Regions from separate parts of the Vibrio sp. TRT 29B02 genome, predicted to be linked through region 4. Evidence: predicted binding sites of a transcription regulator. Region 4 holds the regulator's gene; each other region holds the start of a gene.
The links. Region 4 encodes PurR, which represses purine synthesis genes. Its sites were predicted from a motif close to TNANGNAAACGTTTNCNTNA; they were not measured.
Positions count from the first base shown of each region.

Region 1: the regulator PurR is predicted to act here: its motif matches at 1,943-1,962, upstream of ACQEXT_RS02700 (inosine/guanosine kinase).
Region 2: the regulator PurR is predicted to act here: its motif matches at 1,468-1,487, upstream of ihfA (integration host factor subunit alpha).
Region 3: the regulator PurR is predicted to act here: its motif matches at 1,320-1,339, upstream of purM (phosphoribosylformylglycinamidine cyclo-ligase).

Region 1 is NZ_JBNJOJ010000003.1:47,596-50,780, forward strand. It holds gene hflD (high frequency lysogenization protein HflD) at 1-147, opposite strand, end outside; gene mnmA (tRNA 2-thiouridine(34) synthase MnmA) at 176-1,312, opposite strand; gene ACQEXT_RS02695 (hypothetical protein) at 1,508-1,777, shown strand; gene ACQEXT_RS02700 (inosine/guanosine kinase) at 2,038-3,185, shown strand, end outside.
Region 2 is NZ_JBNJOJ010000003.1:103,493-106,677, forward strand. It holds gene ACQEXT_RS02965 (hypothetical protein) at 1-1,095, shown strand, start outside; gene ihfA (integration host factor subunit alpha) at 1,606-1,902, shown strand; gene ACQEXT_RS02975 (HI1450 family dsDNA-mimic protein) at 2,029-2,349, opposite strand; gene yeiP (elongation factor P-like protein YeiP) at 2,352-2,918, opposite strand; gene ACQEXT_RS02985 (nucleotidyltransferase domain-containing protein) at 3,052-3,185, shown strand, end outside.
Region 3 is NZ_JBNJOJ010000019.1:29,853-33,037, forward strand. It holds gene purN (phosphoribosylglycinamide formyltransferase) at 1-191, opposite strand, end outside; gene purM (phosphoribosylformylglycinamidine cyclo-ligase) at 216-1,256, opposite strand; gene upp (uracil phosphoribosyltransferase) at 1,433-2,059, shown strand; gene rluF (23S rRNA pseudouridine(2604) synthase RluF) at 2,199-3,185, opposite strand, start outside.
Region 4 is NZ_JBNJOJ010000008.1:107,301-110,485, reverse strand. It holds gene ACQEXT_RS07035 (TfoX/Sxy family DNA transformation protein) at 87-683, opposite strand; cyclic di-GMP riboswitch class I at 816-901, opposite strand; gene purR (HTH-type transcriptional repressor PurR) at 1,044-2,051, opposite strand; gene torD (molecular chaperone TorD) at 2,272-2,919, opposite strand; gene torR (two-component system response regulator TorR) at 3,158-3,185, shown strand, end outside.

The DNA of each region.
Region 1 (3,185 bases), on a different contig from region 4:
TGCAGGGTTAATGTTTAAGATCGCTTTTAATGAAGTTTCAAACGCGTCAGAGTCACAGTGACCGTTTTTAGCGACTTGTTGTACCAAAGCAACAGCTTGGCAGATTCCAGCAAATGCGATAGTGCGGTCATAAAGTGTGTTAGCCACGTAATTCTACTCCAATGATTAAGATAAATTAAATTCGCTCTTCGATGATGCCGCCACCTAAGCAGACTTCACCTTGATAGAAAACAGCAGATTGTCCCGGTGTCACCGCAATTTGCGGCTCGTCGAAGATGACTTTGATGTTCTCATCATCAATAGGGATGATAGTACATGGGATATCTGTTTGACGGTAGCGAGTTTTCACAGTGCATTGTAACGGTTCTTTAATCGCTTCACGATCAACCCAGTGCAATTGGGAAGCGATAAGTCCTTGAGACTTCAACATTGGGTGATCTTTACCCTGCACCGCGATAAGAACGTTGCGTTTGAGATCTTTTTCGCCAACGAACCATGGGTCTTCATTACCGCCGCCGCCTTTCTGACCACCAATGTGCAGACCTTTACGCTGGCCAAGAGTGTGATACATCAGGCCATTGTGCTTGCCAATCACTTTACCTTCAGGTGTTTCTATATCGCCTGGTTGAGCAGGTAAGTAACGACCTAGGAAATCGGTAAACTTACGTTCACCAATAAAGCAGATACCCGTGGAATCTTTTTTCTTCGCGGTGATCAGATCTTGTTCTTCTGCAATACGGCGAACTTCAGGCTTTTCTAACTCACCAACAGGGAATAGGCTGCGTGCCACTTGATCGCTGCTTAGCGTATAGAGGAAGTAACTTTGATCTTTGTTGCTGTCTAGGCCGCGCAGCATTTTAGGTTTTTCACCTGCTGCAAGCTCTTCAGCCGTCGGGAACGTACGGCGAACGTAATGACCCATAGCGATGTAATCAGCATCAAGAACTTCATCAGCAAATTCGAGGAATGCTTTGAATTTGATCTCTTTATTACACAAGATATCTGGGTTTGGCGTGCGGCCTGCTTTGTATTCAGCTAGGAAATACTCAAACACGTTGTCCCAGTATTCCGCTGCAAAGTTAATGGTGTGTAGGTGGATGCCTAGTTTGTCGCACACTGCTTGCGCGTCTGCAAGGTCTTCAGCTGCTGTACAGTACTCTTCATTGTCATCCTCTTCCCAGTTTTTCATGAATAGGCCTTCAACTTGATAGCCCTGTTGCTTAAGAAGATAAGCAGAAACGGATGAATCCACACCGCCGGACATGCCAACGATGACTTTCTTTTGACTGTTATCAGTACAGTTGTCAGACATTACTAAACACCACTTAAATAAACTGGAGGCAGATTTTATCAGAAAGCATAGCAAGGGGACAGATCCGAGATCGAACTCACACTTCGATTTTGGTCAATTTCCCCTCAATCACTGACAGAAACCTGAGAATAATTGAGTATAGAGAATCTATATATGGCATAGTTGCAGAAATTCAAGTTACACAGAGCAACTGAAATGAGCGACCAGAACCAAATCATCGAAGAGCAACAATTGATTGAGGTGATTGAAAATCAGCTAGAGGATGGAAACCCAATTAAAGTCAAAGAGACTTTGATGCGTTTGATGATGACAGGCACCTCCCGTGAAGACGCCATTGCCATGATGGCTTGTGCCGTGGCTATTGAGATTTATGATGTCATGAAAAACGACGGTGAGTTCAACCTAAAGCGTTACTCTGAAAATCTAGCAAGTTTACCGGATCTTAGCTTTATGGAAGGCGAGTAATCCGTCATATCACATTTGATCAGGTCTCAGTGACATTGAATGTGAGATCTGACATTCTGTTTGGGAACGGAGAGCGAATGTGCTCGAAGTAGCAACAATCAGCCACTTTGTTAATGAAAATCCCTTCTTATTTAATACATACTAAATCGCCTCAGATTTAATTACGATTGCAAACGTTTGCTATAATTCCTCTAGTTGCCGCGCTAAAAAGGGCGAGGTAGAATCCGGCATCCTTTCATCCCTTATTCAGAATCATCAATATGAAATTTCCTGGTCAACGCAAATCGAAGCATTACTTTCCTGTTCACGCTCGCGATCCGCTTGTGACTCAATCACAAGAAAGCAAAAAAATGTCGCGTACGCACATTATTGGTATCGATCAAACCTTGGTAGATATTGAAGCGAAAGTAAACAGCGAGTTGATTGATAAATATAAGCTGAGTAAGGGACACTCACTGGTTATTGATGATGAGACAGCTGAAGCGTTATATAACGAGTTGAAAGAAAGCCAACTTATCACCAATGAATACGCTGGTGGTACCATCGGTAATACGCTTCATAATTACTCAGTATTAGCGGATGATCGTTCGACACTTCTGGGTGTAATGAGCCAAGATATTAAAATTGGTAGTTATGGCTACCGCTACCTATGTAATACCTCTAGCCGAATGGATCTCAATTATCTGCAAGGTGTTGATGGTGCAATTGGCCGCTGTTTTGCTCTTATTACCGAAGATGGTGAACGCACATTTGCAATCAGTGAAGGGCAAATGAACCAGCTTCACCCTGACAATATTCCTGAGAAAATATTCAAGAACGCATCGGCTTTAGTACTAACGGCTTACTTGGTTCGTTGTAAAGAGGGCGATCCGATGCCTGAAGCGACGATGAGAGCGATTGAATATGCTAAGAAATATGAAGTGCCGGTCGTACTGACACTTGGAACTAAGTTTGTGATTCAAGACGATCCTCAATTCTGGCAGGATTTCTTACGTGATCACGTTAGTGTCGTTGCAATGAATGAAGATGAAGCAGAAGCGTTAACGGGTGAGTCTGATCCTCTAGCGGCGTCAGATAAAACTCTGGAATGGGTTGATTTAGTATTATGTACTGCGGGTCCTGTTGGTCTATTTATGGCTGGCTACACTGAGGATTCAGCTAAACGTGAAACGTCTTTGCCTCTTCTTCCTGGTAGTATTGCAGAATTCAACCGTTATGAATTTAGCCGACCAGCTTCAAAAGACTTGTGTGAGAATCCAATTAGAGTTTACTCTCATATTTCGCCATATATGGGTGGTCCGGAAAAAATCAAAAATACCAACGGAGCGGGGGATGCAGCACTATCGGCGTTATTGCATGATATGGCGGCAAATAAGTACCACAAAGAAAACGTGCCTAACTCAAGTAA
Region 2 (3,185 bases), on a different contig from region 4:
ATTTTTGGCTGCAAAAGTGAAGAAAAGCTATTTGCAGAAGTCGATAATGAAAAAGGCATAAGATGGTCTAGTCTTTCTATTGAACTTGATAATAAACAATTATCGATAGGCAGTTCATTTGATCCTACCGTAAAAGTAATCGATACAAATGGAAATTCTTATCTGTTAGATCCTAAATCTGTTACATGGAAATTTTCGGATCCCTCTGCTATTAGTTTTGGGCAAGGGACTAATGGTTTCTTCTCAGCAAGCAAAATCACAAGAGCGACGATTCGCGCACAGTATGAGACCCTCTCCTCTAATGAATTAGTGGTTAATATCGAACCTGTGTATATTTCTGATACAAAATTAGTGTCTTACGCAAATCCTGTCGTTTTATCACATGCTCCTAAACTTGAGTGGGCATCGCGCAAAATCTATCTCAAAGCTATCATGAATAATGGTTCAATTATTGATGTCACTGAAAAGGCAAATTGGACGACAAGCGACAGTAGTGTCATCATTTTCACACCTGGAATTGCGGGAGTTTTAAGTAAGACCCTACGAAGTACGGGGGCTGGCAAAGCAACCATCACTGCCGAATATGCGGGTTTCACTAAATCCATTGATATAGAGGTTAAAGACCTATTGAATTTAGGCGAGAAAGTTGGCTGTGGCGTTGAAACAATTACAATATCCATACCCGATACCGGGAAATCTTTGATGTTTCGTTGTCCCCCTGTCGGTCGAAAAGACGTAGGCGATTATATATCTACTCAGGCCGCAGGCGCCTATGCTGCTGGAATCATTAATGCCTTTCTTCCTCTGTTTAAGTTCGACAGCGCAGTTTCTTATTGTGCTAGCCTAGGGCAAGGCTATCGTTTGCCATATTGGTCGGAACATTATGCGTTTGAAAAACAAATTAATTCTGGAGTCACACAACCTCATGGTCCCTATCTCGACTATGGCTGGCCGCAAATAGCTAGACATTGGCTACTAGACGACACAGGAAAACCAGGTGTGCATCTTTTGAAATATTTCGGTCATAGAGGTAATTTCGAACAAGATGGTAATGATTATACTAACGTAACGGCATTATGCGTGAAGGAAGTGTAACTAACGACTTTCATTTGATTTGTCTAACTACCTACCCGTTATCATCATTAAATGACTCCCTACTTCGCCGCTAGAAATTGGTTGTTGTGTTACACAATCACTGTTCTCAAAATGGCGAAGTAGGTACCTCCCGAGCATGCCGTATTACTTCGTGCTTTGTTAAAACCCATACCCAATAGGGGTATTTTGTTTCTCTTTCTACATCAACAGCTTAATTGTAAAAGTTAGTGGATTTAAGCTTTTATTACTGAGTTAAGTGTCAGTAATGGCTTAATCTTCTGATATTTAAGGGGTATTTACTCATAAATCATAGATAATACTGTTGTAAATAGCATCTATGTTGTTGTTTTAAGTGGTTAAACTCTGCTCATTGAAGAAAAAAGTTGGCGTAAATCATAAGCTTGGCATACACTTTCCAAGGTAAAGCCGATAGGTTGTTGATTGGCTTGGTTAAAAGTTTTGGCGCTGCCTTTGGGTGGCAATGTTTAACACAGCTTTGAGGAAAGTTTTATGGCGCTCACAAAGGCCGATTTGGCTGAGAACCTGTTTGAAAAGCTTGGATACAGTAAACGGGATGCCAAGGAAACGGTTGAGGCGTTTTTCGAAGAAATTCGTAAGGCACTCGAAAGTGGCGAGCAGGTAAAACTGTCTGGATTTGGTAATTTTGATCTGCGTGACAAGAATGAACGTCCAGGTCGAAACCCGAAGACAGGTGAAGACATTCCCATCAGTGCTCGTCGCGTAGTAACCTTCCGCCCAGGGCAGAAATTAAAAGCCCGCGTTGAAAATATTAAGGTTGATGACTAAGCCTCTGATAAGTTTCAGTTTATCCTGCTTGATAGATTAGGCATTGAGCGTGTGATTCCACGCTCCTAGGTCTCAATAACAAAACACCCCAGCCAAGGCTAGGGTGTTTTTGTTTGTGCGCTAAGTCTAGTCACGTTTCCAAAGAGCGTGGCAAAACTTGTGTTCAGGATCACGACTAATCAAAAGTCGTGCAAAAACATCATCAAGCACATCGTCTTCTTCGTTTACGAGACCAATACGCACTTCAGCATAAACTTCTTTGTCGACGTCAAAGCCAACATGCTCTGCCCAGTCATCACCTGTTTCAACTAACTCCGCAGCACCACGGTCATCAAATTGCGCAGTGAACAGGATCACATCAGCTGGCTCAAGATTGTCAGGCGCCATTTCCAAGAATATGTCGTAAGCGGTATCAATCGCGTCGTCGTAAGACATTAATTCAGCCATGACTATGCGCGGCTCATGTATTTGCGTTCAGTCGTGTTGATCACGATGCGGTCACCCGTTGCAATGTACTCTGGTACTTGAACAGTAAGACCTGTAGAAAAACGAGCCGGTTTAGTACGAGCAGAAGCTGATGCGCCTTTGATAGACGGGTCTGTTTCTTCGATAACGAGCTCTACTGATGCTGGAAGTTCCAGACCAACCGCATTGCCATTAACAAGAATGATATGTAGACCTTGGATCTCTTCAGTTACAAATAGCAACTCGTCCTCAATCTCTTCTTTCTTGAATGTGTATTGAGTGTAGTCTTCGTTATCCATAAAGATGTATTCATCACCATCTACATATGAGAAAGAAGAAGCACGTTTGAACATGTCGACAGTTTCTAGAACGTCATCTGATTTGTAGCGTTCGTCAACGCGAGCACCTGTTGTTAGGTCTGTACAGCGCAGTTTGTAGATTTTTGCGCCGCCACGACCACCAGGAGTGGTTACTTCGATGTCTTTAATTAACAATGTTTTACCATTAGATTCGATAGCAAAACCTTTTTTAAGCTCACTTGCCTTTGGCATGAACAATATTCCTTAGTATGTTAGGTAGTGGCAGCATTATATACTGACCCTGTTAAGGAAGGAATATCTTGATTCATCCATCGTGGTGAGCGAACATTAAGGCATTGAGTTCGATTATTTTGTTATCAATCAAATGCATTTATCCACTATTGACCCAAAACAAGCCTTTCAGCCTAAATATCAACCCGCCATTGATGATTTGGTGAGCTTTTTAACCAGTGGGTTAGGGGATAACCTTCACAGCGTCTACTTGTATGGTAGTGTGGC
Region 3 (3,185 bases), on a different contig from region 4:
GTATCGAAGCTTTTTGGATCAAGAAAATGAGCCCCAGCCTCAGCCATTTTCGCACGTTCTAACGCGTACGCATCGGCCTTGTTTGAAAACACGGCTGTGACACGGCCACCAGTAATACTGGTATTACAAGCGTCAATGATTGCTTGTAAGTTCGAACCGTTTCCTGATACTAAAACAACGATACTTTTCATACTTGATTGAACTCTACTTGAATACTAGTTAATTTCTACTTGCTCTTCGCCTGATGCTGCGTTGGCAATCTCACCTATGATCCAAGCGTTTTCGCCTTCAGCTTTTAGCAGTTCAACAGCTGCGCTTGCTTGATCTTGAGGTAGAGCAACAATAAGGCCCACGCCACAGTTAAATGTGCGGTACATTTCGTGAGTGGTTACGTTGCCTTTTTCTTGTAGCCATTTAAAAATAACAGGCCATTCCCAACTGCTACCATCAACAACGGCTTTAGTACCTTCTGGTAGTACGCGAGGAATGTTTTCCCAGAAACCACCACCTGTAATGTGAGAAATCGCATGGATGTCGTGTTTCTCAATCATTTTTAGTGCTGATTTGATGTAAATCTTGGTCGGCTCTAATAGGTGTTCACCGATTGTGCGTCCAGCTAGCTCTTCATTTTTGTCTGCGCCAGATACTTCAAGGATCTTACGGATTAGTGAGTAACCGTTTGAGTGAGGGCCACTTGAACCAACGGCAATAAGGGCATCACCAGCGGCGACTTTAGTGCCATCAATGACGTCTTCTTTTTCTACAACGCCAACACAGAAACCTGCAACGTCGTAGTCTTCACCTTCGTACATGCCTGGCATTTCAGCGGTTTCGCCACCAATAAGAGCACAGCCCGCTTGAACACAGCCATCTGCAATACCTGAGACAACGTCAGCCGCAGTGTCGACGTCAAGCTTACCTGTTGCATAGTAGTCTAGGAAAAATAGTGGCTCAGCACCTTGAACGATAAGGTCGTTCACACACATAGCAACAAGGTCGATGCCGATTGTGTCATGCTTTTTCATATCCAAAGCAAGGCGCAGTTTTGTACCCACACCATCTGTACCAGATACTAGAACTGGTTGCTTATATTTAGTTGGTAGTTCACACAATGCGCCAAAACCACCAATTCCACCCATTACTTCTGGGCGACGTGTACGTTTTACAGCACCTTTAATACGGTCAACAAGCGCGTTGCCTGCATCGATATCTACGCCAGCGTCTTTATAGCTAAGAGATGTGTTATCAGCACTCACAGGGAAGTCCTCGGTTTTAAGTTGGATATGAAAACGGCGCTATTCTAACAGTGGATAAACCTATATAGCAAACGTTTGCGCAAGTTTTTTCTTTTGCGCTATGACAAGAAATTGAGAACGAAATCGTTTATAATCCTGAGGTTTGTTTAAATTTTACCTGATATCCGGAGATGGAAATGAAAGTTGTTGAAGTAAAACACCCTCTTGTGAAGCACAAACTTGGTCTAATGAGAGAAGGTGATATCAGCACTAAGCGCTTTCGTGAGCTAGCGACAGAAGTTGGCAGCCTATTAACTTATGAAGCGACAGCGGATTTTGAAACGGAAAAAGTAACCATTGAAGGTTGGAACGGTCCAGTTGAAGTGGACCAAATCAAAGGTAAAAAAGTAACAGTAGTGCCAATCCTACGTGCAGGTCTAGGCATGATGGATGGCGTTCTTGAGCATATGCCAAGTGCACGTATCAGTGTTGTTGGTATCTACCGTGATGAAGAGACGCTAGAGCCAGTACCGTACTTTAACAAGCTAGCGTCCAACATGGATGAGCGTATCGCTCTTGTTGTTGACCCAATGCTAGCAACTGGTGGTTCTATGATCGCAACTATTGACCTACTAAAAGAGAAAGGTTGTAAAGCTATCAAGGTTCTTGTTCTTGTCGCTGCTCCTGAAGGTATTGAAGCTTTAGAAAAAGCACACCCAGACGTAGAGCTATACACTGCGGCAATCGATGAGAAGCTAAATGACAAAGGCTACATCGTCCCAGGTCTTGGTGATGCGGGTGACAAGATCTTCGGTACACAATAAGCGAAGATTGTAATGATTGCGAAAGAGAGCCATAAGGCTCTCTTTTTTTGTCGTAATCTAGAGAATTCAGGGCAGAGCCCTATGGATAACGAGCGTGTCTGCGTGAGCAATTCTACTCGTTAGCTAATCGTCTCAAGTCTTACTTCTTCAAACTCAACGTGCCGCCTTGTGACTTAGCTGGGCGCTGCGCTTTTTCTGAAGTAGGTTTGTAGAAAGTCTTTTTAGCAGGCTTGCCTTTCGATTCTGCTTGTTGGTCACTATTGCGACCTTTCTTAGAGTTTGGAGCATGGCGGAACTCTTCGGCGTTGCGACCTTTAAAGGTACGTTGCTTTTGGTTGCGACGTGCTTTCGATTCTTGGTTCTCTTCACGGCTGTCAAATAGTTTCGCGTCAGTTGCTCGACGAATGCGTTTACCTTTCGCGTCCATCTTAGATGCTTCTTCTGTGCCACTTGAATCTTCACACATAGCAAGAATTTCAGAGACTTCTGCGTCGGTTAGGTAGCGCCATTGTCCATTTGGAATACCATCAAGCGAAATGTTCATGATGCGGACGCGGCGAAGTTTAAACACTTCGTAGCCGAGTGCTTCACACATACGACGTATTTGACGGTTGAGACCCTGAGTTAACACGATACGGAATGAGTATTTAGTCTCTCTTACAACTTTACAAGGTAAGGTTACGGTATCAAGAATGTTGACGCCGGAAGACATCTTGTTAATGAAGTCATCACTGATGGGCTTATCGACACGAACAACATACTCCTTCTCGTGGTTGTTACCAGCACGGAGGATCTTGTTAACGATGTCACCATCATTGGTCAGGAAGATAAGGCCGTCAGAAGGCTTGTCGAGACGACCAATTGGGAAGATACGTTTTTTATGGCCGACAAAGTCGACAATGTTGCCTGGTATATCACGTTCGGTGGTGCAAGTAATACCCGTTGGCTTATTCAGAGCGATATAAATCGGTTTGTCGACTGTGGCTGAAATCGGTTTGTCATCAACACGAACGTCGTCACCTGATTGAACCTTAGTTCCCATCTCAGGCACGAGGCCATTAATTGTTACGCGGCCCTGCTCAATCAGTCGGTCTGCTTCTCTTCGTGAACAGAATCCAGTCTCACT
Region 4 (3,185 bases):
AGAAAGGGAAAGCAAGCAGTAAATTTCACAAATAAGAAAAAAGTCAGCACTAAGGCTGACTCTTTATTGATTCGATAACTTATCTGTTAGTGATGGCTAAGCTCGTTGAGCAGCTCTTGGCGTCGATTTTGAGGAATGACGGACCAGTGAGTGCCATTGATCGCACCTTCTAATGCCCAAAGTAGCTCGATGTTAACGTCAGAAGAGTGAGTAGACTGAATGGCTTTGAATGCGTTAACTGAGCCGGTTTCTTCAAGGTTTTCGACACTTTCGATACCTGCTTTATTGAGCATACGCTCAGTAGCTAATCGTAAGTTCGGTAAATCTTTGAGGCGACTTGGTTTCGCTTGCGATTGAGTTTTCTTCTCGTTGTTTGCCGCATCAAGTGCAAGCTTGGCGAGTTCTAAGGTTTTATTGGTATCTGAACTCCAGTCATGACACAAGGCGTAGTATTTCGTTACAACGGGAAATCCGCGTTTTTTATAAACGTAAGGCTCGAGTCCTTGAGATTTAAATTGTTTAGCCAGTTCTGCGTCTGCACGAACGTGAAGTTTATCGTTGACCACGAGTGCGAACATCGTGTCATCAGCAAAAATGCCAAAGCCACCAAACATTGAACGAGACTTGATGTAGCCAAGTTGCTCAAATAATCGCATTGAGTCTTTTAGTATTGGTTTATCCATGCTGTTTATTCTCGGTGTATAGTTATACGCCACCAGTTCAGGTCCGAGAGATTAGCAAAATAATGCAGGTACTTTGTAAGTAAGGCGTCATACAACCGTTAGTAATTCGTGTATGACAAGTGCATATTTACCATCGGCAACCCCGCTACCAGACATATCATGTTTAAGGCCGGAGGCTTTGCGTCCCACCCTTTCGGAGTGGTTTGCCCTGTTCGTGGCATTGTTCGAACATTTAGAGCATAAATAAAATATGCGTAGGACATCACGCCGAAATGGAATAAGTGTGATCTTGGTTCAGTAAAAAGAGGTGAATTATCCGCTTAGCCAATAATGTGCTACCGGCTAAGCGAACGATTTGAACTATTTGTTCAAATCAAGGACGGTATTTCGTTCAACAATCTCAGGGTGCATTTCAAAAATACGCTTCTCATGCTCTTTATCTTTGATCCGCTCAAGCAAGATTTCGAATGCGTTTTTACCAACACGACGTTTTGGTTGGTGGACAGTTGTTAATGGTGGAGAGAAGTACTCAGCCAGCTCAATATTGTCATAGCCGATGACTGACATATCTTCAGGAATTCGAATGCCTTTTTGCTGTAGACGGCTCATCAAACCCAATGCCATTGTGTCGTTGAAACAAAACACAGCACTTGGCTTGTTATCCATCGCTGCAATTTTGTCTGCGGCGAGTACGGCGGTATCACACTCGAAGTTGCCTTCAAGAATCCAATCTTCATTCACCGAAAGTTCTGCTTCACTCATCGCGCGTTTGAAACCACGAATACGCTCCTGACAGGCGGCTTTTTCAAAGTGACCACTTAGACAGGCAATATCTTTATGACCACGTTCGATCAGATATTTTGTTGCTAGGTAGCCGCCTTCTTCTGAGTTATCAATGATCTTGTCCGCTTGCGAGCTTTCAGGACCCCAGTCCATAACGACTTTAGGGATATCTTTATGGCGATCGAGCATTTCGCTCAGCTCTTCAGTAAGGTCTGAACACATGACTAAGATGCCGTCTACGCGCTTCTCTGCCAACATGCGGATGTAGTCGCGTTGTTTCTCGTAGATGCCACCAGTATTACACAAGATAAGCGTGTAGCCCTGACGGTAGCAGTAGCTTTCTACGCCATCAATCACTTCTGAAAAGAATAGGTTTGTTGATTGGGTGACCAACATACCGATTGTACGAGTCGTGTTACATTTCAAGCTACGCGCAACAGCACTTGGCGCATAGTTTAACTCGTTCACCGCTTCCATTACTTTTTCTTGAGTAGCTTCAGCAACAAAGCGTGTTTTATTAATTACGTGAGACACAGTGGTTGTTGAAACACCGGCTAGGCGAGCAACATCTTTAATAGTGGCCATAAGGTTTTGTCCTGTCGATGACTGCCAAGCAAATATATTCAAGTGTAGAATAAAATAGTCTGGCAGAAAGTATCAGAAACACAAAAACCGCCCTTATTTAGCGGTTTGTATTTGAATCGTTCATTTTTATCGTTTGCGGTCACGATTCTAGACCGCAAACTCTCAGAGAGCAAACAAAAAACGTCAAAGTTGTAGGTTTGAGCTCACAATGTGCGTTTTTTTACTCGCCTGCAAGATAGCTGCAATCTAGCTCTAAGAAAGCGCTAGTAAGGCTGGCGATTGCAGAGTAAAAGCCGAAGTCATCGAGTGTCTGACACTTGGCTGAAAATTTCGGAACCCAACTCAATAGGTGTTGCTGAATAAACGCTTCTTGCTCTTTTAACGCATCTTCTAAATGACGTTCTTGTTCCAACTCATTTGAGCGAATAATAAGATTGCCAAGAAAGTCGAGTTCGATTGCAAGATGGTCGGCTGGCTCGTTTAGATCTTTTTCAACTGCAACCCCATGTTTCGCCATGAGCTCTTCCATCTCTTTAGCTGGCGTGTCGTTGAGTAATCCCGATTGACCAATGTACATAGAGGCATAAGGAAGGGCAGAGTCTCTATCTGACTTTAAAAATAGATCACAGAAATCTGCGGCGAGTTCCAATTGAGCATCTTCACGATCCATCAAGCGATTGAGCGCATCAGTGACACGGTCAATTGCAGGTTTTAAAGCGGCATTTTCACCCAAACCAGTCAAAAACGCGCGGATTTCAGCGGAATGATACTGCGCGATATTTTCCTCAGTAAGCTCATTGGCAAACAGGCTTGATAGCCACCAGTAAATCTCGGCACGTTTCTCATTAAATGCTTTAATTTCTTGCATTAGGTTCAACTCCTAAAATAACTATCTACTAGTTTAACCAATAGAAATGAATAGGGATAACGGCTTGTGTGATAAGTTACCATCAATTATGAATGAATGTTAATGAGTGGGTGACTTTTGTCTTGAATCAAGAAAAAATCATCTTTCTTAGTTTTAAAGTGATAATTACTAGAAATGTTACTATTTATGAATAGAATACAATTTTAGAGCAATTCCCAATGTAAATTAAGTGGTGTAGATGAGCTATCATGTACTAGTTGTAGAAG